DNA from 3 places in the Halomonas sp. LMYGS-3 genome. Region 1 is predicted to be linked to each of the others. Evidence: predicted binding sites of a transcription regulator. Region 1 holds the regulator's gene; each other region holds the start of a gene.
What was found. The regulator sigma-54, encoded in region 1, starts transcription at its own class of promoters, with help from an activator protein. The targets are predictions, from matches to a motif close to TGGCACNNNNNTTGCTNT.
Positions count from the first base shown of each region.

Region 2: a site for sigma-54 is predicted at 1,640-1,657, ahead of AC5W54_RS08550 (sugar phosphorylase). Genes of this name have one in related genera too.
Region 3: a site for sigma-54 is predicted at 3,051-3,068, ahead of AC5W54_RS04875 (nitrate- and nitrite sensing domain-containing protein). Genes of this name have one in related genera too.

Region 1 covers NZ_JCAKFQ010000002.1:101,338-107,879, forward strand. Annotated here, with positions in the region: gene yjgA (ribosome biogenesis factor YjgA) at 1-290, opposite strand, end outside; gene pmbA (metalloprotease PmbA) at 407-1,747, shown strand; gene AC5W54_RS02670 (HPr family phosphocarrier protein) at 1,744-2,013, opposite strand; gene rapZ (RNase adapter RapZ) at 2,017-2,937, opposite strand; gene ptsN (PTS IIA-like nitrogen regulatory protein PtsN) at 2,988-3,458, opposite strand; gene hpf (ribosome hibernation-promoting factor, HPF/YfiA family) at 3,465-3,773, opposite strand; gene AC5W54_RS02690 (RNA polymerase factor sigma-54) at 3,931-5,340, opposite strand; gene lptB (LPS export ABC transporter ATP-binding protein) at 5,489-6,214, opposite strand; gene lptA (lipopolysaccharide transport periplasmic protein LptA) at 6,223-6,542, opposite strand, start outside.
Region 2 covers NZ_JCAKFQ010000007.1:36,471-43,012, forward strand. Annotated here, with positions in the region: gene ribD (bifunctional diaminohydroxyphosphoribosylaminopyrimidine deaminase/5-amino-6-(5-phosphoribosylamino)uracil reductase RibD) at 1-1,046, opposite strand, end outside; gene nrdR (transcriptional regulator NrdR) at 1,076-1,558, opposite strand; gene AC5W54_RS08550 (sugar phosphorylase) at 1,710-3,530, shown strand; gene AC5W54_RS08555 (copper chaperone PCu(A)C) at 3,524-3,994, opposite strand; gene dsbG (thiol:disulfide interchange protein DsbG) at 4,184-4,936, shown strand; gene AC5W54_RS08565 (DUF6691 family protein) at 4,952-5,380, opposite strand; gene AC5W54_RS08570 (YeeE/YedE family protein) at 5,377-5,838, opposite strand; gene AC5W54_RS08575 (MBL fold metallo-hydrolase) at 5,897-6,542, opposite strand, start outside.
Region 3 covers NZ_JCAKFQ010000004.1:8,300-14,841, forward strand. Annotated here, with positions in the region: gene AC5W54_RS04860 (L,D-transpeptidase family protein) at 1-512, opposite strand, end outside; gene AC5W54_RS04865 (murein L,D-transpeptidase catalytic domain family protein) at 645-1,349, shown strand; gene AC5W54_RS04870 (NarK family nitrate/nitrite MFS transporter) at 1,632-2,984, shown strand; gene AC5W54_RS04875 (nitrate- and nitrite sensing domain-containing protein) at 3,123-4,406, shown strand; gene AC5W54_RS04880 (GFA family protein) at 4,517-4,942, shown strand; gene AC5W54_RS04885 (sigma-54 dependent transcriptional regulator) at 5,610-6,542, shown strand, end outside.

The DNA.
Region 1 (6,542 bases):
TCGTACACCGCCTGGATGGCGTCGAGGTCCTCGCGCCGCATCAGCTTGCCGACGTACTGCATGTGCCGGCGGCGCCCCTCGTGGGAGCGGATCCGCGAGGTCTCCTCCACCGCGGCGAGGAGGTCGTCGGAGAGGGGGAAGCGGGCGCGCTCGGCCTCGCTCATGGCGATGATCCGCTCGCCCAGGGTTTGCAGGGCGTGCATCTCACGCTTGAGCTGGGACTTGCTGGGCGGTTCGTCGTCCGACTGGGTGATCCGGGCAAGCAGTTCACGAGAGGATTCCTGGGTCATGCCGCTTCCATCGGTTAGAGGCTGGGATGGCCACAGTATATCAGCCCGCCGCGGTGGGCTGGGCAATGCATCATGATTGACCACCGGCCGTACGGCCGGTCGACGAGGAGAATCGCATGACACAGGCTTTCGATGCCGCCGCCCAGCAGGTGTTGCTGGAATCCCGGGCCCAGGCGGCGCTCGAGCAGGCCAGGCGACTGGGGGCCGATGCCTGCGAGGTCGGGGCCAGCGTCGATCAGGGGATCGGCATCAGCGTGCGCGAGGGCGAGGTGGAGACCGTCGAGCTCTCCCGCGACCAGGGCATCGCGGTGACCGTCTATGTCGGGTCGCGAAAAGGCAGTGCCTCGTCCAGCGACGCCGGCGAGGCCTCGATCCGCGCGGTGGTGGAGAAGGCCCTGGCCATCGCCCGCCATACCGGCGAGGACCCGGCGGCGGGGCTGGCCGCCGCCGAGCTGATGGCGCGCGAGCTGCCGGACCTCGACGTCCACCACCCCTGGGACCTGACCCCCGAGCAGGCCATCGAGCTGGCACTCGCCTGCGAGGCCGCCGGCCGTGGCATGGCGGGGATCCGCAGCTCCGACGGTGCCTCGCTCTCCAGCGGCGAGGGCGTGCGGGTCTACGCCAACAGTCACGGGTTCCTCGGTAGCCAGCGCGGCAGTCGCCACTCGCTCTCCTGCATGCTGATCGCCGAGGACGACGGCGGCATGCAGCGCGACTACGACTACACCAGTGCTCGCGCCCCCCGCGACCTGCAGGCACCCGAGGCGGTGGGCGAGAGCGCGGCGCGGCGTACCCTGCGTCGTCTCGGCGCCCGGCGCCCGGCCACCGGGCGCTTGCCGGTGCTGTTCGACCCGACCCTGGCGAGCGGACTGGTGGGGCACCTGATGAGCGCCATCGCCGGCGGCGCCCTCTATCGTCAGGCCTCCTTTCTCTGCGATCGCCTGGGCGACCCGCTCTTTCCCGAGTGGTTCGGTCTCGGCGAGCGGCCCATGGAGCGCGGCGCCATGGCCAGCAGCCCCTTCGACAATGACGGCGTCCAGACCCGTGACAACGTCTTCATCGACCGCGGGCGCCTGGCCAGCTACATGCTCTCGGCCTACAGCGCCCGGCGCCTGGGCCTCGAGACCACCGGCAACGCCGGCGGGGCGCGCAACCTGCGCATCGCCGCCCCCCTGGAGTCCCGGGAGGCGTTGCTGGAGCGCATGGGGCGCGGCGTGCTGGTCACCGAGCTGATGGGGCAGGGCGTCAACGGCGTGACCGGCGACTACTCCCGCGGTGCCGCCGGCTTCTGGGTCGAGGATGGCGAGATCCGCCATCCGGTGGAGGAGTTCACCATCGCCAGCAACCTCGAGGCGATGTTCCGGGGACTGACCGGTGTCGGTGACGACACCGATACCCGCGGCAGCATCCACACCGGCAGCTGGTTGATCGACGAGATGACCGTCGCCGGCGCCTAGGCGTCCTCGTCGAAGCGGGCCTCGAAGAGTGCCTCGAGGGCGTCGAGCACCGCCTCGGCGTCCTCGCCCTCGGTACTGATCGTGAGCTCGGTACCGCAGGGGGCGGCCAGCATCAGCAGCGACATGATGTTGGCGGCATCGGCCTCGCGGCCGCCATGACTCACGGTGACCCGTGCCTGGAAGGGTTGGCAGCACTGGACCAGCTTGGTGGCGGCACGGGCGTGCAGGCCGCGCCGATTGGTCAGGGTGAGCTTGCGTTGCGGCACGCCTCAGGTTCCTTCGTCGTCGTTCTCTGCCCGTGGCGGCTCCGACTGCCGGGGGAGGATAGCGTGGATGCCCAGCTCGCGATGGCGCAGTCGCACGCTGGGGTAATGTCCGGCGAGGTGGTGGGCCAGTCGTTCGGCCAGGTGGACCGAACGGTGCTGGCCGCCGGTGCAGCCGATGGCCACGGTCAGGTAGCTGCGATGGCTGGTCTGGTAGGCGGGCAGCCAGCGCTCCACCCAGGCCAGGATGTCGTCATGCATCTCGCCGACGAGGGGGTAGCCGTCGAGGAACTCGATGACCGCAGCGTCGCGGCCGGTGTACGGCCGCAGCCGGGGATCCCAGTAGGGATTCGGCAGGCAGCGGGCGTCGAAGACGATGTCGGCGTCGAGCGGCACGCCGCGCTTGAAGCCAAAGGACTCCACCGTCAGGGTCAACTGGTCGGCCCGGTGGTTGGCGACCTGGTCGCTGATGCGCCGCCGCAGCTCGTGGACCGAGAGCCGTGAGGTGTCGATCACCAGGTCGGCGAGGTCGCGGATCTCGGCCAGCGCCGTCTCCTCGGAATCGATCGCCTCGGCCAGGGTCATGTCGCTGCCCCGCGTCAGCGGGTGGCGCCGGCGGGTTTCCGAGTAGCGCTCGAGCAGGATGCGGGCGTCGGTGGTGAGGTAGATCACCTGGCCGTCGATCCCTCGTGCGCGGACCTCCTCCAGCAGGCTGGGGAAGCGTTCCAGTGCATGGGGCAGGTTGCGGGCGTCGATGCTCACCGCGATCGAGGTGTGGGGCGAGTGATCGCTGCTGAGTTCGTCGACCAGCGGGCCGAGCAGCATGGCCGGCAGGTTGTCGATGGCATAGTAGCCGAGGTCCTCGAGCGCCTGCAGTGCGATCGACTTGCCGGAGCCGGATCGGCCACTGATGATCACGAGCTGCATGGCGGGTCTCCTGGTCATTGAGCTGGCCGGGGTGGCCCGGTGACGGGCGGTCAGGCGCTGGACTGTCGTCGGATCGCCTCGACGAGCCGTTCATGGAGCTCACGCTGGCTGGCGCTCTTGCGCAGTCGGCCACGGGTCTCGGCATCGTTCATCACGCTTGCCACCTGGGCCAGCAACGAGAGATGGGCATCGTCGGCCTCCTCGGGGACCAGCAGCACGAAGATCAGGTCCACCGGTTCGCCATCGATGGCGTCGAAGTCGATTGGCTCGGCGAGCTTGAGGAAGCCGGCGATGGGGGCCTTGCAGTGTGGATCACGGGCATGGGGGATGGCGACACCGTTGCCGATTCCCGTACTGCCCAGGCGTTCACGGCCGATCAGGCGGCCGAAGACTTCCTGGCTATCGAGGCTCGGGGTGTTCTGGGCGATGAAGGTGCTGAAGAATTCCAGTACCCGCTTCTTGCTTCCCCCCGGCACACCGAAGAGGGTGCGCTCGGGGGGCAGGATGGCTTCGAGTGTCATGATGGATCAGCGGGCACCGGCGCCCTGGGCGCGGGCCTGGACCTTCTCCTTGTGCTTGACCAGTTGGCGGTCCAACTTGTCGGCGAGGGCGTCGATAGCGGCGTACATGTCACCGTCCATGGCCTCGGCGTGCAGATCGGCACCGGCGGCGTGCAGGGTGCAAGCCGCCTGCTGGCGGGCCTTCTCGACGGAGAGCGTTACCTGCACGGTGGTGATGTTGTCGTAGTGACGCTCCACGCGCGTGAGCTTTTCGTTCACATAGTCACGCAGGGCGTCGGTCAGTTCCACATGATGGCCGGTGATGTTGACTTGCATGACACGCTCCTTCGTCCTTCGTATTGGTGCCCCGATTGTAACCCTTTTTCCTGCCGTGCAAACCCCCCGTGACGGACGCCTCACGACAGCCCTGATACAGGTCGCGGGCGCGACCGAAGGCGTGCCGGTGATGCATGTTTTGCAAGCACCGGCGTGCTCAGCGTAACCGCTTGCGTTCGCTGGAAGAGGGAATGCCCATGGCCTCCCGGTATTTGGCCACGGTCCGTCGCGCAACGCTGATGCCGGCCTCCTCGAGCAGCGCGACCAGCTTGCTGTCGGAGAGCGGCTTGCGCGGTGGTTCCTCCTGGATCAGCTTGCGGAGGCGTGCGCGGATCGCCGTGCTCGAGTGGGCGTCGCCGTCGCCGTTGCTGACCTGGCTGGAGAAGAAATACTTCAGCTCGAAGACCCCGCGCGGGGTGTGGATGAACTTTTGGGTGGTGACCCGCGAGATGGTCGACTCGTGCATCTCCACGGCCTGGGCGATATCGGCCAGGATCAACGGTTTCATCGCCTCCTCGCCCTGTTCGAGGAAGTCGAGCTGGCGCGCCATGATCTCGCGCCCCACCCGCAGCAGGGTATCGTTGCGGCTGGAGAGGCTCTTCATCAGCCAGCGCGCCTCCTGCAGGTGATTCTTGAGGAACTGGTTATCCTGGCTCTTGTCGGCGCGGCGAATCAGCGCCGCGTAGTCGGGCTGGATGCGCAGTCGCGGCAAGGCTTCGGGATTGAGTTCCACCTGCCAGCCGCGGCTGTCGTGACGGGCGACCAGGTCGGGGGTGACGTAGTCGCTGTCGGGCTCCGCAAAGCGACTGCCCGGCCTCGGATCCAGCGAGCGGATCAGGGCGGTCACCTCGTCGAGGGCATCGTCGTCGAGGCCGAGGCGGCGCTTGAGCAGGCGTCGGTCGTCGGCGGCCAGCGCCTCGAGAAACTGGCGCACCAGGCGGCGGGCCTGGGGCAGCAGGGGGGTATCGTCGGGCAGGGCGGCCAGTTGCAGCATCAGGCATTCGCGCAGGTCCCGGGCGAAGACGCCGGTCGGCTCGAACTGCTGCAGGCGCAGTAACACCTGCTCGACCTCACGGCTCTTGAGGCCCTCGAGCCCCTGGTTGCGGAGCCCGTCCCGCAATTCGTCGAGCGGCTGGGCCAGGTAGCCGGCGCCGTCCACGGCGTCGATCAGGCTCTCGGCGATGTGCAGCTGGCGTTCGTCCAGGTCGGTCATCGCCAGTTGCCAGGTGAGGTGGCCCCGCAGGCTCTGGCCCTCGGCCTGGCGTTCGAAATCCGGGCCTTCGCCACCGGCAGGAAGGGCCAGGTCCTGATAGGTATCCGACCAGTCGCTGTCGACGGAGAGCTCGCTGGGGATCTCGCTGGCCCAGTCGTCATCGGGCGCCTCGCTCGTCGCCTGCTCGCCGAAGCCGTCGTCGAGCTCGAGCATGGGGTTCGACTCCAGGGCCTGCTGGATCTCCTGACGCAGGTCCAGGGTGGAGAGCTGCAGCAGGGCAATGGCCTGCTGCAACTGGGGCGTCATGGTCAGCTGGGTGCCGACGCGCAGTTGCAGGGATGCTTTCATGGCCATGAGAAGTGTGTGCTCATTCGCCGAAAACTCCCACCCTAGTCCGCCGTCGATCGTCTTGCAAGCATTTTATTAGCAATAAGCGTGCCATCGGCAAACTTTGTGCCGTATGAGTATAATAATCGTTATATCAGAGAGTTGCGGTGATGCTTCAGAGGCGGAAGTCTTCGCCAAGATACACTTCCCGTACCCGCTGGTTGGTCAGGATCGCCTCGGCATTGCCTTCGGCGATTATCTGGCCGTCGCCGACGATGTAGGCGGTATCGCAGATGTCGAGGGTCTCGCGCACGTTGTGGTCGGTGATCAGCACGCCGATATCGCGAGCCCTCAGTTGGCGGATGATGCCCTTGATCTCGCCTACCGAGATGGGGTCGACCCCGGCGAAGGGTTCGTCGAGCAGGATGAAGGCGGGTTCCGTGGCCAGTGCCCTGGCGATCTCCACGCGCCGCCGCTCGCCCCCGGAGAGGCTCATGCCGAGATTATCGCGGATATGGGTGACGTGAAAGTCCGCGAGGAGTTCTTCCAGGCGTGCCTGGCGGCCGGCACGGTCGAGGTCCTGGCGAGTCTCGAGGATCGCCATGATGTTGTCGGCCACCGTGAGCTTGCGAAAGATCGAGGCCTCCTGGGGCAGGTAACCGATCCCGGCTCGCGCCCGCTCATGCATGGCCGCCTTCGACAGGTCGAGGCTGTCGATGTGGACCTCGCCGGCATCGGCGCGTACCAGGCCGACGATCATGTAGAAGGAGGTGGTCTTGCCCGCCCCGTTGGGGCCGAGCAGGCCGACGATGCTGCCCTGGCCGATGGCCAGGCTGATGTCCTGGACCACGCGGCGGCGCTTGTAGCTCTTGGCCAGGTGGCTGGCGCGAAGTGTCTTCATGTCGTCCCTTACTGTTGCTCGGGCTGCAGGGTCATGCGTACGCGCTGGCGCTCCTGGACACCCTCGGCCTCGGCGCGTGCCTGGACCACCCGGCGGTCGAGGAAGTACTCCAGGTAGCCGCCATCGAAGGTGTCGCCGCCCTGGTGCAGCTCGGCACGGTCGATCAGTTCCACCCGTCGCTCGGCGACGTAGTAGACGATGGTGCGCCCCCAGCCGCGCACGAGGGGTTCGTCCGGGGCGGGTCGCTGCTCGATATAGGCGCGCTCGCCGGTGGCGATGGCGTGGGAGAGCTCGCCTGCCGCGTTGCGGCGGATCTCGACCCGGTCGC
Region 2 (6,542 bases), on a different contig from region 1:
ATGGTCTCGATGCCGGCGAGCTGGAACAGCGGCCGCGCCTCGCCGCCGAGCAGGGTCGGCGCCACGAACAGCTGCATCTCGTCGACCAGGCCGGCATCGAGCATGGCGCCGGCCAGGGTCGCCCCGGTCTCGAGCAGCACCTCGTTGACCTGCTCCACGTCGGCCAGGTATTGCAGCAGGGCATGCAGGTCGACCCGCCCATCCCCCCCCGGGCTCATCGCCACCACTTCGGCGCCTGCCGCCTCGAGACGCGCGCGCCGTTCGGGGGCTGAGCCGCCCCGCGTCGCCACCAGGGTGCGACCGGGTTCGCGCAGGCAGGCCGCCGCCCGGGGCAGGCGAAGGTGGCTGTCGACCACCACCCGCAGCGGCTGGCGGCCGGCGACCCACTCGACACCATCGAGCTCGGCCTGGTCCGGCCGCACGGTGAGCCGCGAGTTGTCGAAGATGATCGACTCCACCCCGGTGAGCACGGCACTGGAGCGGGCCCGCAGCCGCAGCACCTCGCGCCGTGCCTGGGGGCCGGTGATCCACTGGGATTCGCCGGAACGCATGGCGGTGCGACCGTCGAGGCTCATGGCCATCTTCAGCCGCACGAAGGGCCGGCCATGGTCCATGCGCATGATGAAGCCCGGATTCAGTTCCCTCGCCTGAGCCTCCAGGATACCCACTTCGACGTCGACGCCGGCCTCGCGCAGCATGGCGATGCCGCGACCGGCCACCGCCGGGTTGGGGTCGGCCATGGCGACCACCACCCGCTTCACCCCGGCCTCGGTCAGCGCCACCGCGCAGGGCCCGGTACGCCCCTGGTGGGAGCAGGGCTCCAGGGTGACGTAGGCGGTGGCACCACGCGCGGCCTCGCCGGCCTGGCGCAGGGCATGGATCTCGGCGTGGGGCTCGCCGGCGCGCTCGTGGAAGCCCTCGCCGACCAGGCGGCGGTTCTTGACCAGCACGCAGCCGACGCGGGGGTTGGGATCGGTGGTGTAGAGGCCGCGACGGGCCAGTTCCAGGGCCCGGGCCATCCAGGCTTCGGGAATCTGCTTGGCCATGGGACTCCTCGGTGGGGACGGCGGGAGGCTCACTGTTCGGGATCGTCCGGGCGGAAGCTCGGCTCCTGGGCCAGGCGGTCGATCTCGGCGCGGAACTCGTCGATGTCCTGGAAACGGCGGTAGACCGAGGCGAAGCGGATGTAGGCGACCTGGTCGAGGCGCTTCAGGGCGTGCATCACCTCCTCGCCAATGTCGCGGGCATGGATCTCCCGCTCGCCGCGGGCCCGCAGGGTCTGGCGGATGCGCTCTACCGCGGCCTCGATCGATTCGGCACTGACCGGGCGCTTCTCCAGGGCACGCAGCATGCCGGCGCGCAGCTTGGTCTCGTCGAAGGTTTCCCGGGAGCCGTCGCCCTTGACCACCCGCGGCATCACCAGTTCGGCGGTTTCGTAGGTGGTGAAGCGCTCGCCACAGGCCACGCACTGGCGACGGCGGCGCACCTGATCGCCCTCGGCCACCAGCCGGGAGTCGGTCACCTTGGTGTCATGGGTTCCGCAGAAGGGACAGTGCATCGATGGATTCCGGGTCGACGTGAAGATGGACGATCCCGCATTGTACCGGCTCGCGGGGTCAGCGCCCAGCATGCTCCGGACTGGCACACCCCCTGCAAGGGAAAGGCAACGATTGCTTCGCTCGATCCCCCGGCCACTCGACGGACTTCCCATGACGCCCTCCCGCTCGCTCTCCTTCCCCCTGGACGACACCGCCTTCATCGACCTGGCCCGCGAGCGACTGGCCTTCCTCTACGGCCCCCGCGCCGAGGAGGTGCTGCGGCGCCTGCTGACCCTGCTTTCGCACCAGCGTGGTGCAATGCCGACGCGCCCCGACGGCACGCCGGTGCCGCTCTGGAGCGAGCGCGACCAGTGGCTGATCACTTACGGCGACAGCCTGCTCGACGGCGACCGCCCGCCCCTGGAGGCGCTGGAGACCTTCCTCGAGGAGCGGCTGCCGGAGACCTTCAGCGGCATCCACCTGCTGCCCTTCTTTCCCTGGAGCAGCGACGACGGCTTCTCGGTGATCCACTACCGCGAGGTCAACCCGGCGCTGGGCGACTGGTCGCATATCCGACGACTCGGCGAACAGCGGGACCTGATGGTCGACCTGGTGCTGAATCATGTGTCACGGGAGTCGCTGTGGTTCGTCGACTACCTGAGCGGCAGCCTGCCCGGGCGCGACTTCTTCATCGAGATGGACCCGGCCACCGACCTCTCGGCGGTGGTACGCCCGCGCAGCAGCCCGCTGCTGGTCCCGGTGTCGACCCGACGCGGCACGCGTCACCTCTGGGCGACCTTCTCCGAGGACCAGATCGACCTGAACTTCGCCAACCCCGACGTGCTGTTGGAGTTCGTCGGCATCCTGCTCTTCTACCTGCAGCAGGGCGCACGGATCATCCGCCTCGACGCCATCGCCTACCTGTGGAAGGAGGTCGGCACGTCCTGCATCCACCTGCCCCAGACCCACGAAGTGGTCCGCCTGCTGCGTGCCATCGTCGACCACCTGGCGCCGGGCACCCTGCTGCTCACCGAGACCAACGTGCCCCACCGCGAGAACCTCAGCTACTTTGGTCTCGAGCGTCTTTCAGACGGGGGTCTTGAGCGTCTTTCAGACGGGGGCCTCGAGCGTCTTCCCTCTCCCCCCGACGAGGCCCACCTGGTCTACCAGTTCCCCCTGCCGCCGCTGCTGCTGCACACCCTGACCAGCGGCGAGGCCGGCACCCTGGCCAGTTGGCTCGCGAGCCTGCCCACCCTGCCGCCGGGGTGCAGCTACCTCAACTTCACCGCCAGCCACGACGGCATCGGGGTGCGACCGCTGGAGGGCTGGCTGCCGGCCCACGAGATCGAGGCGCTCATGGAGTTGATGCACCGCTTCGGCGGTTTCGTCAGCATGCGCACCACCCCCGACGGCAGCGACAGCCCCTACGAGATCAACATCACCTGGTTCGAGGCCATGAAGGGCACGCGCCGCGGGCCCGATCCCTGGCAGGTGGAGCGCTTCCTGTGCAGCCAGCACCTGATGCTGGCCCTGCAGGGCATTCCGGCGCTCTACCTCCACTCATTGACCGGCACCCTCAACGACCACGAAGGCGTCGAACGCAGCGGCCGGCTGCGTTCGATCAATCGCCGCCACTGGCAGCGCGACGAACTCGATGAACTGCTCGACAGCCGCAACACCCCGACCCGCGAGGTCTTCCTGGCCCTCAAGCGACGCCTGGCGGTGCGCCGGGCGGAACCCTGCTTCCATCCCGACGCCCCGCAGCGCGTGGTGCCTTCGCCCCCCGAACTCCTGGTACTGGAACGGGGCCCGCTGGCCGATGGCCGCCGGCTGCTGGCGATCCACAACGTCACCGATCGGCGCCAGCCCCTGACGCTGCCCGAACTCGAGGCCGCGGCCTGGCTCGACCTGCTGGAGAACGCCCCCTGGGAGCAGGCCGAGCGCCTCGCCCCCTACCGTAGCCTGTGGCTGGTGCTGCCCGGGGATCAGTGAGCGTGGGCCCCATGCCCCTGTGAAGGAGCGTCCGAGGTCATCACCGGCCGCACCGGGGCGGAAAGCTCGACGGTCTCGCCACCGTCGAGCACCAGGGTGATCGCCACCTCGTCGCCCTCGGCGAGCGGGCCGCTCAGGTCGATCAGCATCAGGTGCAACCCGCCCGGCGCCAGATCGGCGCTGCCGCCGGCCGGCACCACGACCTCGGGAACCCGGCGCATCTGCATTACCTCGTCCAGGTCCACGTGGTCGTGCAGTTCCAGTACCTCGGCGGCGGGCGAGCGGGCATCGACCACCGCGATGTCCGCCTCGCCGCCGTTGTGCAGGGTCATGAAGGCCGCCGAGGTGGGCGAACCGGGCGGCACCGCCCGCACCTGGGGGTCCTCCACGCTGAGCGGCTGGGCCAGGACGGCCTGACTCGACAGAGCCAGGGTCAGAAGGATCAGAGAAGGCGCAAGACGCATGTTGGGTGTATCCCCTGGGCTGATGAATGAGCCCTACCTTATACCGCAGAGCCGTCGGCATGCGACCGGCATGCGACAACGCGCCCCAACCGTTCTTCACCGGCATGCCCCATGGCATCATGCGGGGATCGAACCTCTCTGGCCGATGCCGAGTCATGGCAGGAAGCCATACCGCGACAGGATACCCAGATGCGCCCCTTCCTCCTCAGCTTCTCCGCCGCCCTGCTGGCCTTGGCGGCCCCCGCCCTGGCCGACGAGCACTGGCCGACACCGGTCCGGGCCCTGGCCGCCCAGGGGCTGGTGATTCATGCCGAGTTCGCGGCCCCCGGCGGCCTCACCGGCTACGCCGCCAGCGCCCAGGGCCGCGAGCTCGCCATCTACGTGACCGCCGATGGCGACCATGCGGTGGTCGGCACCCTGGTGGATGCCGAGGGCAACGACCTCTCCAGCGAACCGCTCGACGAGCACGTACGCAGTGCCCAGGAAGCGGCGGTGTGGGAACGGCTAGAGCGAAGCCACTGGATCCTCGACGGCATCCCGGAGGCCCCGCGGGTGGTCTACACCTTCACCGACCCCAACTGCCCCTTCTGCCGCCGGTTCTGGCACGAGGCCAGGCCCTGGATCGAGGCCGGCGAGGTGCAGTTGCGCCATATCATGGTCGGCATCCTGGCCCAGGACAGCCCAGCCAAGGCCGCGGCCCTGCTGGGGGCCGACGACCCGGCCACCGCCCTGCACCGCCACAAGCACGGCGACTCCATCGCCCCCTCGGCCCAGCCCCGCGAGATCGAGGAGCAGGTCTACACCAACAATCAGCTGTTCGAGGAACTCGGCCTGATCGCCACCCCGACGAGCGTGGCGCGCGATGGCGACCGCCTGGTGCGGGTCCAGGGCATGCCCGACCCCGCACAACTCGTCGAACTGATGGGCGGCGAGGCGCCCTGACCGGCAGGCGGCGCATCAGGCCCTGGCAGGAAGTGCCCGGGCCAGGAACCAGCCGGCGACCATCGCCGCCAGCATGGCAAACAGCGGCGCCGTGAGCCCGCCGATCGAGGCGAAGGCCGGGCCCGGGCAGTAGCCCGAGAGTCCCCAGCCGATGCCGAACAGGGCGGCACCGCCGATCAGTCGGCCGTCCAGGTCCTGTCGGGTCGGCAGCTGGAAGGCCTCCGCGTAGATGGGATGGGGGCGACGGAACACCAGGCGGTAGCCGATGAAATTGGTCACCACGGCCCCGCCCAGCACGAACAACAGCGTCGGATCCCAGGCACCGAAGAGATCGAGGAAACCCAGCACCCGGGCCGGATCGGTCATGCCGGAGATGCCCAGGCCAAGACCGAACAGCAGACCGGCGACATAGCCCATCGCTGGTTTCAAGATCCCGGTCTTCATGCGCCACCCCCGAGCAGATGCCGCACCACAAAAACGGTGACGATGGCCGTCACCAGGAAGGTCACGGTGGCCACCATGGAGCGCACCGACAGCCGCGCCAGGCCGCAGACGCCGTGGCCGCTGGTGCAACCGCTGCCGATGCCCGTACCCAATCCCACCAGCAGGCCGGCAATCAGCATCAGCGCTACACCACCGGCCGGCGCTCCGACCACCTCGCCAGGGCGGCCGACCACGTTGCCCAAGCCGCCGCCCAGTGCCAACAGCAGCAGCGGGCCGCTGATCAGGCCGAGCAGGAAGGTCAGGCGCCAGGCGCTGTCCCCCCGGTGCCTGGCGGTGAAGAGGGTGCCGAGAATGCCGCTGATGCCGGCGATGCGGCCCAGGGTCGCCATCAGCCAGGTGGCCGCGAGGCCGATCAGCACCCCACCGATCAGCCCATGCAGGGTAGCGTTCCAGTCCACGTGGGGGTCTCTCCTCAATAATCGTCGTATCCCGGGAAGGGCCGAATGATGTCGGGTTTCAGAACCTGTTGATCGGCACCTTGAGGTAGACCTGGCCATTGTCCTCGGGCGGCGGCATGTGCCCGGCGCGCATGTTGACCTGCACCGACGGCAGGATCAGCCGCGGCATGTCGAGGGTCGCGTCGCGCTCGGTGCGCATCCTGACGAACGCCTCCTCGCCGATGCCCTCGTGCACATGCACGTTGTGGGCACGCTGCTTGGCCACGGTGGTCTCGTGCTGGTACTCCTCGCGACCCGGGGCCTTGTAGTCGTGGCACAGGAAAAGGCGGGTCGTGTCCGGCAGGGCCAGCACCTTCTGGATGGAACGATAGAGGGCACGCGCATCGCCGCCGGGGAAGTCGCAACGGGCGGTGCCGTAATCCGGCATGAAGAGGGTGTCGCCGACGAAGGCGGCATCGCCGATCACGTAGGTCAGGCAGGCCGGAGTATGGCCGGGGGTGTGCAGCACGCGCCCTTCCAGTTTGCCGATGGTGAAGGTATCCCCCTCCTCGAACAGGCGGTCGAACTGGCTGCCGTCGCGGGCGAACTCGGTGCCCGCGTTGAAGGCCTTGCCGAAGACCTCCTGGACCACGGTGATCTTCGCGCCGATGCCGGTCCTGCCGCCGAGTGTCTCATGCAGGTAAGGGGCGGCGGAGAGGTGATCG
Region 3 (6,542 bases), on a different contig from region 1:
AAGGCCTGCTCGAAACGCTGGGCATCCACCGCCCGGGAGAGCGTCGCCAGGTCCAGCGGCGGGGCATCGATCGGGACTTCCCAGCCGGGGTCGATGTCATGGGGATCCAGCTTGCCGCGCTGCAGGTGCCGCAAGGCGGTCAGCAATACCCGGCTGGCGTGCAGGTCGAAGCGTGCCTGCCGCTCGAGGTCCGCCTCGTGCTTGTGGGCCTGCCGATGGCCGGCCACCAGGGCGTCCGGCCGATAATCCCCGGGGATCAACCCATCGCCATCCAGGGTATGCAACGCCGCGGCAAAGGCGGCCACCGTGCGGGAGTCCGTCCACGCCGGGCGTTGCCCGCGCACCTCATAGAAGGCCTGCAATTCATCGCCCGCCTCGGCCAGCAAGGCGCTAATGGCGGCTTCGAGGGGGGACGCTGGCTCCCCCTCTTCCTGCCCCGGGGCGGGGCCCGCCAACACGAGCAGAGCCAACAGCATGGGGATGAGGAAGATCCTGATTGCGCGAGCGTTCATCGTCCTGAACTCCTGCGTTGATGGAGGCGCCTGGTCATCCCGACCCTCATGGTCATAATAGTGCCAGACCGAGGGGCACAGGGAAGCAGCCCCCATTCTCGTGCCCGATCGAACGCCACAGGTGCCTCCATGATGCGATCCCTGCTTCCGCCCACCCTGCCGATGATGACCGCCTCACTGCTGCTGGCCTCTCCGATCGCCACCGCCGGCGACTTCCTCTCCCGGGTCCTGCCCGACTCGACCCACGACACCCTGACCCGCCTGGCGCCGAACGCCGACCGCCGGGTACTGCAGCTTGCCGCCAGCGCCCTGGATTGTGCCGCCCCGGAGGCCGGCCGTCTGGCAGTGATCGACTACTCCTTGCCTTCCACCGAGCCACGCCTCTGGGTCTTCGACCTCGACCGCGGTGAGTTGATGTTCGAGGAGCTGGTCTCCCATGGTCAGGGCTCCGGCAACGCCGTGGCCACGGCGTTCTCCAACACTCCCGAGAGCTACCAGTCGAGCCTGGGGCTGTTCCGCACCTTGAACAGCTATTACGGCCGCAACGGCTACTCGCTGCGCCTGGAGGGGCTGGAGCCGGGCATCAACGATCTGGCCTACCAGCGCGCCATCGTGATTCACGGTGCCGACTACGTCAGCGAGGCCTTCATCGAGAAGACCGGCCGCCTGGGTCGCAGCCACGGCTGCCCGGCGGTACGCCAGGAAGTGACCTATCCGCTGATCGACAGCATCAAGGAGGATCACTATCTGTTCGCCTACTACCCCGACCCGGAGTGGCTGGAGAGCTCCGCCTTCCTGAGTTGCGATCGTGACCAGCGCCAGCTGGCCATGTACTAGCCGCTTGACCAACAAGCACCAAGGCGGGGCAAGATGGCCCTGCCCTGCTCCTTCTTGCAGCGCAGCAGAGCCCGCCTCTCATCCACCAGCCGACCGTATCTAAATATAACCATCTGAAAATAAAGATAAATAGATAAACTGGCAGCTGCTTTGCTTTGACAAGCGTAGACAGCTGGTAGGCGTGGACCAGGCTCCTCCGGAGTACGAGTGCGTCGAACCTGACCTTCAACGGTGAAGGACACGTTCCCGGATTCGCTACCATCCAAACGCGAGGCCTGACCCATGGAAATTCTCGACAAGGCCAACAGGATTCGCCTGTTGAACTTCAGTACTCCCCAGATGCGAGCCTTCCACTTCTCGTGGTTCGCCTTCCATATCTGCTTCTTCGGCTGGTTCGGCATCGCACCGCTGATGGCGGTGGTCCGCGAGGATCTCAGCCTCACCCAGACCCAGATCGGCAACACCATCATCGCCTCGGTGGCCATCACCGTGATCGTACGACTGTTGATCGGCGTGCTCTGCGACCGCATCGGCCCACGCAAAGCCTATACCGGCCTGCTGATTCTCGGCTCGATTCCGGTGATGGGCATCGGTTTCGCCAACAGCTTCGAGTCCTTCCTCCTGGCGCGCCTGGCCATCGGCGCCATCGGCGCCTCCTTCGTGATTACCCAGTACCACACCACTATGATGTTCGCCCCCAACGTGGTCGGCACCGCCAACGCCACCTCGGCCGGCTGGGGCAACCTCGGTGGCGGTACCACCCAGATCCTGATGCCGCTGATCTTCTCCGGCCTCCTGATGCTCGGCGTCAACGAGGCCCTGGGCTGGAGGCTGGCCATGGTGGTACCCGGCGTGGTGCTGTTCATCACCGGCATCTGCTATTACCTGTTCACCCAGGATGCCCCCAACGGCAACTTCGATGAGCTGCGCGCCAGGGGTGAGCTGCCGCCGGCCAGTGGCGAGAACGGCGCCGGCAAGAGCTTCCTGGCCGCCGCCAAGGATGTTCGCGTCTGGGCCCTGTTCGTGGTCTATGCCATCTGCTTCGGCGTCGAGCTGACCATCAACAACATCGCCGCCATCTACTTCTTCGACCACTTCGACCTGACGCTGGCCACCGCCGGGATGATCGCCGGCCTGTTCGGCCTGATGAACGTCTTCGCCCGCACCATGGGCGGCATCTTCTCCGACCTCTTCGCCAGGAACGGTGGCCTCAAGGGGCGGGTGCGCTGGTTGTTCATCGCCCTGGTCTGCGAGGGGATCGCCCTGGTTGCCTTCTCGCAGATGCACGTGCTGTCGTACGCCATCGGTATCATGCTGGTGTTCAGCCTCTTCGTGCAGATGGCCGAAGGCGCCACTTACGGCGTGGTCCCCTTCATCAACAAGAAGGCGCTGGGTGCCGTGGCCGGCATCGTCGGCGCCGGTGGCAACGTGGGCGCCGTGGCCGCCGCCTTCCTGTTCCGCACGGAGGCCCTCACCTACCAGCAGGGGCTCTTCTACCTCGGCCTGGCCGTACTGGTACTGGCCTCCTGCGCGCTGCTGGTCCGCTTCTCGGACGCGACCGAGGCCGAGGAAGCCAAGGCCTACAGCGACGCCGTGGGCGAAGACACCGGTGCCGGCGCCCTCTCGCTGCGCTGACCACGCCCACCGGTCCGCAGTATGCGCCGCCGCCCCTCGGGGCGGCGGCCTTGGTTCGGACCGAACTGGCACGGGACTTCCCCAACCGATGCAGGACTCTTCTACTTCCCCAGGGACCTGCAAGAGGTCAATGACCCCATGAAACCCGCCGAACACCTGCTACTGGCAGCCAAGCGCTGCGAGATCGACAACCTGGAGCATCTCGCCACCACCTGCGAGATCGTCGGAGACATCAGCCGCTTCATCCACGCCTTGCAGAAGGAGCGCGGCGCCTCCAACGTCTACCTGGCCTCCCGTGGCGAGCGCTTCGCCCACCATCGCCAGGAGCGCATCGAGGAGTGCCTGCGTACCGAGCGGACCATGCGCCAGCGTCTCGACGCCCTGGCCAGCGACGGCAGCAGGCCGGTGGCCGGCTCCCGGCTGCTCGGGCGCATCGCCCGAGTCTGGCATGCCCTGGACAGCCTCGGCGCACTGCGCCACGACATCGAGACCCAGGCCATCACCGCCGACGAGGCGACCCTGACCTTCAACCGGCTGATCAGTGGCCTGCTCTCGGTGGTCTTCGATGCCGCGGATACCGCCGGCGACCCGGAGATCACCCACGCCCTGGTGGCCATCTTCCACTTCATGCAGGGCAAGGAACTGGCCGGCCAGGAGCGCGCCTGTGGCGCCATCGGTTTCACCACCGGCCACTTCGACACCCCCCATCGCCAGCTGCTGCACCATCTCGTCGACGCCCAGCAACGCTGCTTCGACACCTTCGCCGAGTTCGCCACGCCGGAGGCTCGCCGCCGCTGGCAGGAGGGACTACCGCCACGCACCCAGGCCGGCATTCAGCAACTGCGCGAAATGGCCGGCGGCGATCTCTGCCGTCCCGATAGCGACCGCAGCCTCGGTGAGACCTGGTATGAACTGACGACCCGGCGCATCGACGCCATGAAGCGAGTGGAGGAGGCCCTGGCCGACGAGCTCTCGGCGATGTGCCGCGACAAGATCGACGACGCTCGCCGGGAGATGGCCGATCTCGAGACCCTGCGCGCCACCCTGGCAGCGAACGACGCCTCGCCCCCGATGTGTCAGCAACTGTCCGACCTGTTCGGTGGCGAACCCTGCCGCGAGCTGGGGACGCTGACCGCGAATGCCGTCGACTCCCAGCTCAATCGCTCGCTGATCGAACTGATGCAGGCCCAGGCGTCGCGACTGCAGGGCCTCAGTGACGAGTTGGAGACGACCCGCAAGGCGCTGCGCGAGCGCAAGCTTGTCGAGCGTGCCAAGGGACTGATCATGGCCCATCAGCAGATGACCGAGGAAGAGGCCTACCGCTTCCTGCGCAAGGCCTCGATGGACCAGAGCAAGAGCATGGCCACGATGGCCCGGTCCATCCTCGACCTCTCCGATATCCTGCAGAAGCGGCACGACTGAAGCACAGCCCTGGGGCGATCGAAGCGGAGAATCCCGCTAGACTGCAGAGAACCACCGGTGGCGGAGCTTCCGCCGCCACTTCCTTCCCATGGAACGAGCAGGAGGAGCACATGAAGGATGGAATGACGGCCCGCGGCAGCTGCCTGTGCGGCGCGGTGCAACTGGCCGTACAGGCCGGCCGGCAGAACATCGGGGCCTGTCACTGCCGTATGTGTCGCACCTGGGGCGGTGGCCCCCTGCTGGCCCTGGAGACGGTCACCAGAGTCGAGATGGAAGGCGAGGAGAATGTCACCGTCTACGCCTCGTCGGACTGGGCCGAGCGTGGTTTCTGCCGCCACTGCGGCACCCACCTGTTCTACCGGCTGAAGAGCGGCGACCACTACGCGATTCCCGTGGGGCTGGTCGACGGCGGTGAAGCCTGGACCTTCGATACGCAGATCTTCATCGACGAGAAGCCGGCCTTCTACGCTTTCGCCAACCCGACGAAGAACCTGACCGGCCAGGAGGTGTTCGACGCCTTTCAAGGCAAGGGATAGTCAGCTTCCAGCCCCCGACATGCTCGACGCTTCGGCCACAAAACCCGACACGCCCTTCCCCAACGAACGGACGACCTTGCGTGTCCTCCGTTCGTCGTTCACCTCGATGGCATATCAAACCCCGAAGCCTCCCCTCTGCACGTCTACCGCCTCGATCTCGCCCAGCATCCCGTTGCACCCATGTCATCCTTCGACGCAGCAAAGAATACATCTCAAGACATGACTCCCTTGATGACACCTCGTTCCGCATCATTATTTTTCTCATTAACCCACGGGAAAAATCGCATACCGAGCTCACAGGCAACTATCTAATCATTTGAAAAGAAAATGATTTTTCCTCGCATCAGCTATCCGACACCTTTATCCCTCCCCACCTCAGAAACGTAACAACGCTTTACAGAACAGAAAAGAAGAACAACACTTCACAAGTCTTCCCACTGCATCGTCACCCCAGTGTCAAATATCAAGAAAATGCATCATCGGCTGACTGTCACCCACAGCCGACATCAAAAGTATCATCAAGCCTGAACATCATGATAAGTCAAAATAAAATCACTACATTATAAAGAATTATAACAGCAGGAACCGAAGGAAGTGAACAAACACGAGGAGCATAGCACCCGGGGGCTTAGAGCTTACCGGTACCAGAGGAATGGAAGAGACAATGATGACGGATACATCAAGAAAACTGTTGCTTATTGGAGACAAGCGACGCTCACGCGAAATCATGGAAGTCATGATGCCATATCGCTGGTCCATTCAGCATTCGGCTACCCTGAAGGGGGCATCGCGACTGTTGAGTACCTGCGATTACTCGGCTGGCATCATACTGATGGATTCTGCCAGCAATTTTCACAACCACGAGGTGGAAGAGCTGGTCTGCTCCGAACGAACGTTTTGGGTTGCCGTCGTCGATAGCAGCGCCTTCGAGGACAATACGACCCGTCATCTCATCCATCAGACCTTTTACGCCTATCAGGCGCTTCCCTTCGATGCATCAAGAACCAACACCTTACTGGAATTCGCTCTTGACATGGCGAAATTATCCCCTAGCGAGAATGCTGGAAACGCCGCGTCACTCTACAAGGAAAATGAATACAGCATGGTGGGAAGTTCCCCCATCATGTGCAAACTCTATCAAGCCATCGACAAGATAGCTTCCGTGGATGCTCCAGTTCTTATCACGGGGGAGTCAGGCACCGGCAAGGAACTCACCGCACGCGCCATCCATGAGCACTCATCCCGTCGACAAGGCCCCTTCAACACCATCAACTGCGGGGCGTTACCCCCTGGCCTGATACAATCGGAGCTCTTCGGCCACGAGAAGGGGGCCTTCACCGGTGCCAATCAGCGCAAGGCCGGCATCATCGAGTCAACGGGGAATGGCACCCTGTTTCTCGACGAGATTGGCGACCTTCCTCTCGACATGCAGGTCAACCTGCTCCGTTTCCTGGAGAACCACCGGGTGCTTCACGTGGGCGGACTGAAGGAAATCCCCGTAGACGTCCGGGTACTCGCAGCGACACATATCGATCTGGAAAAAGCCGTTCAGGAAGGAAATTTTCGGGAAGACCTGTACCATCGCCTCAATGTCCTCCAG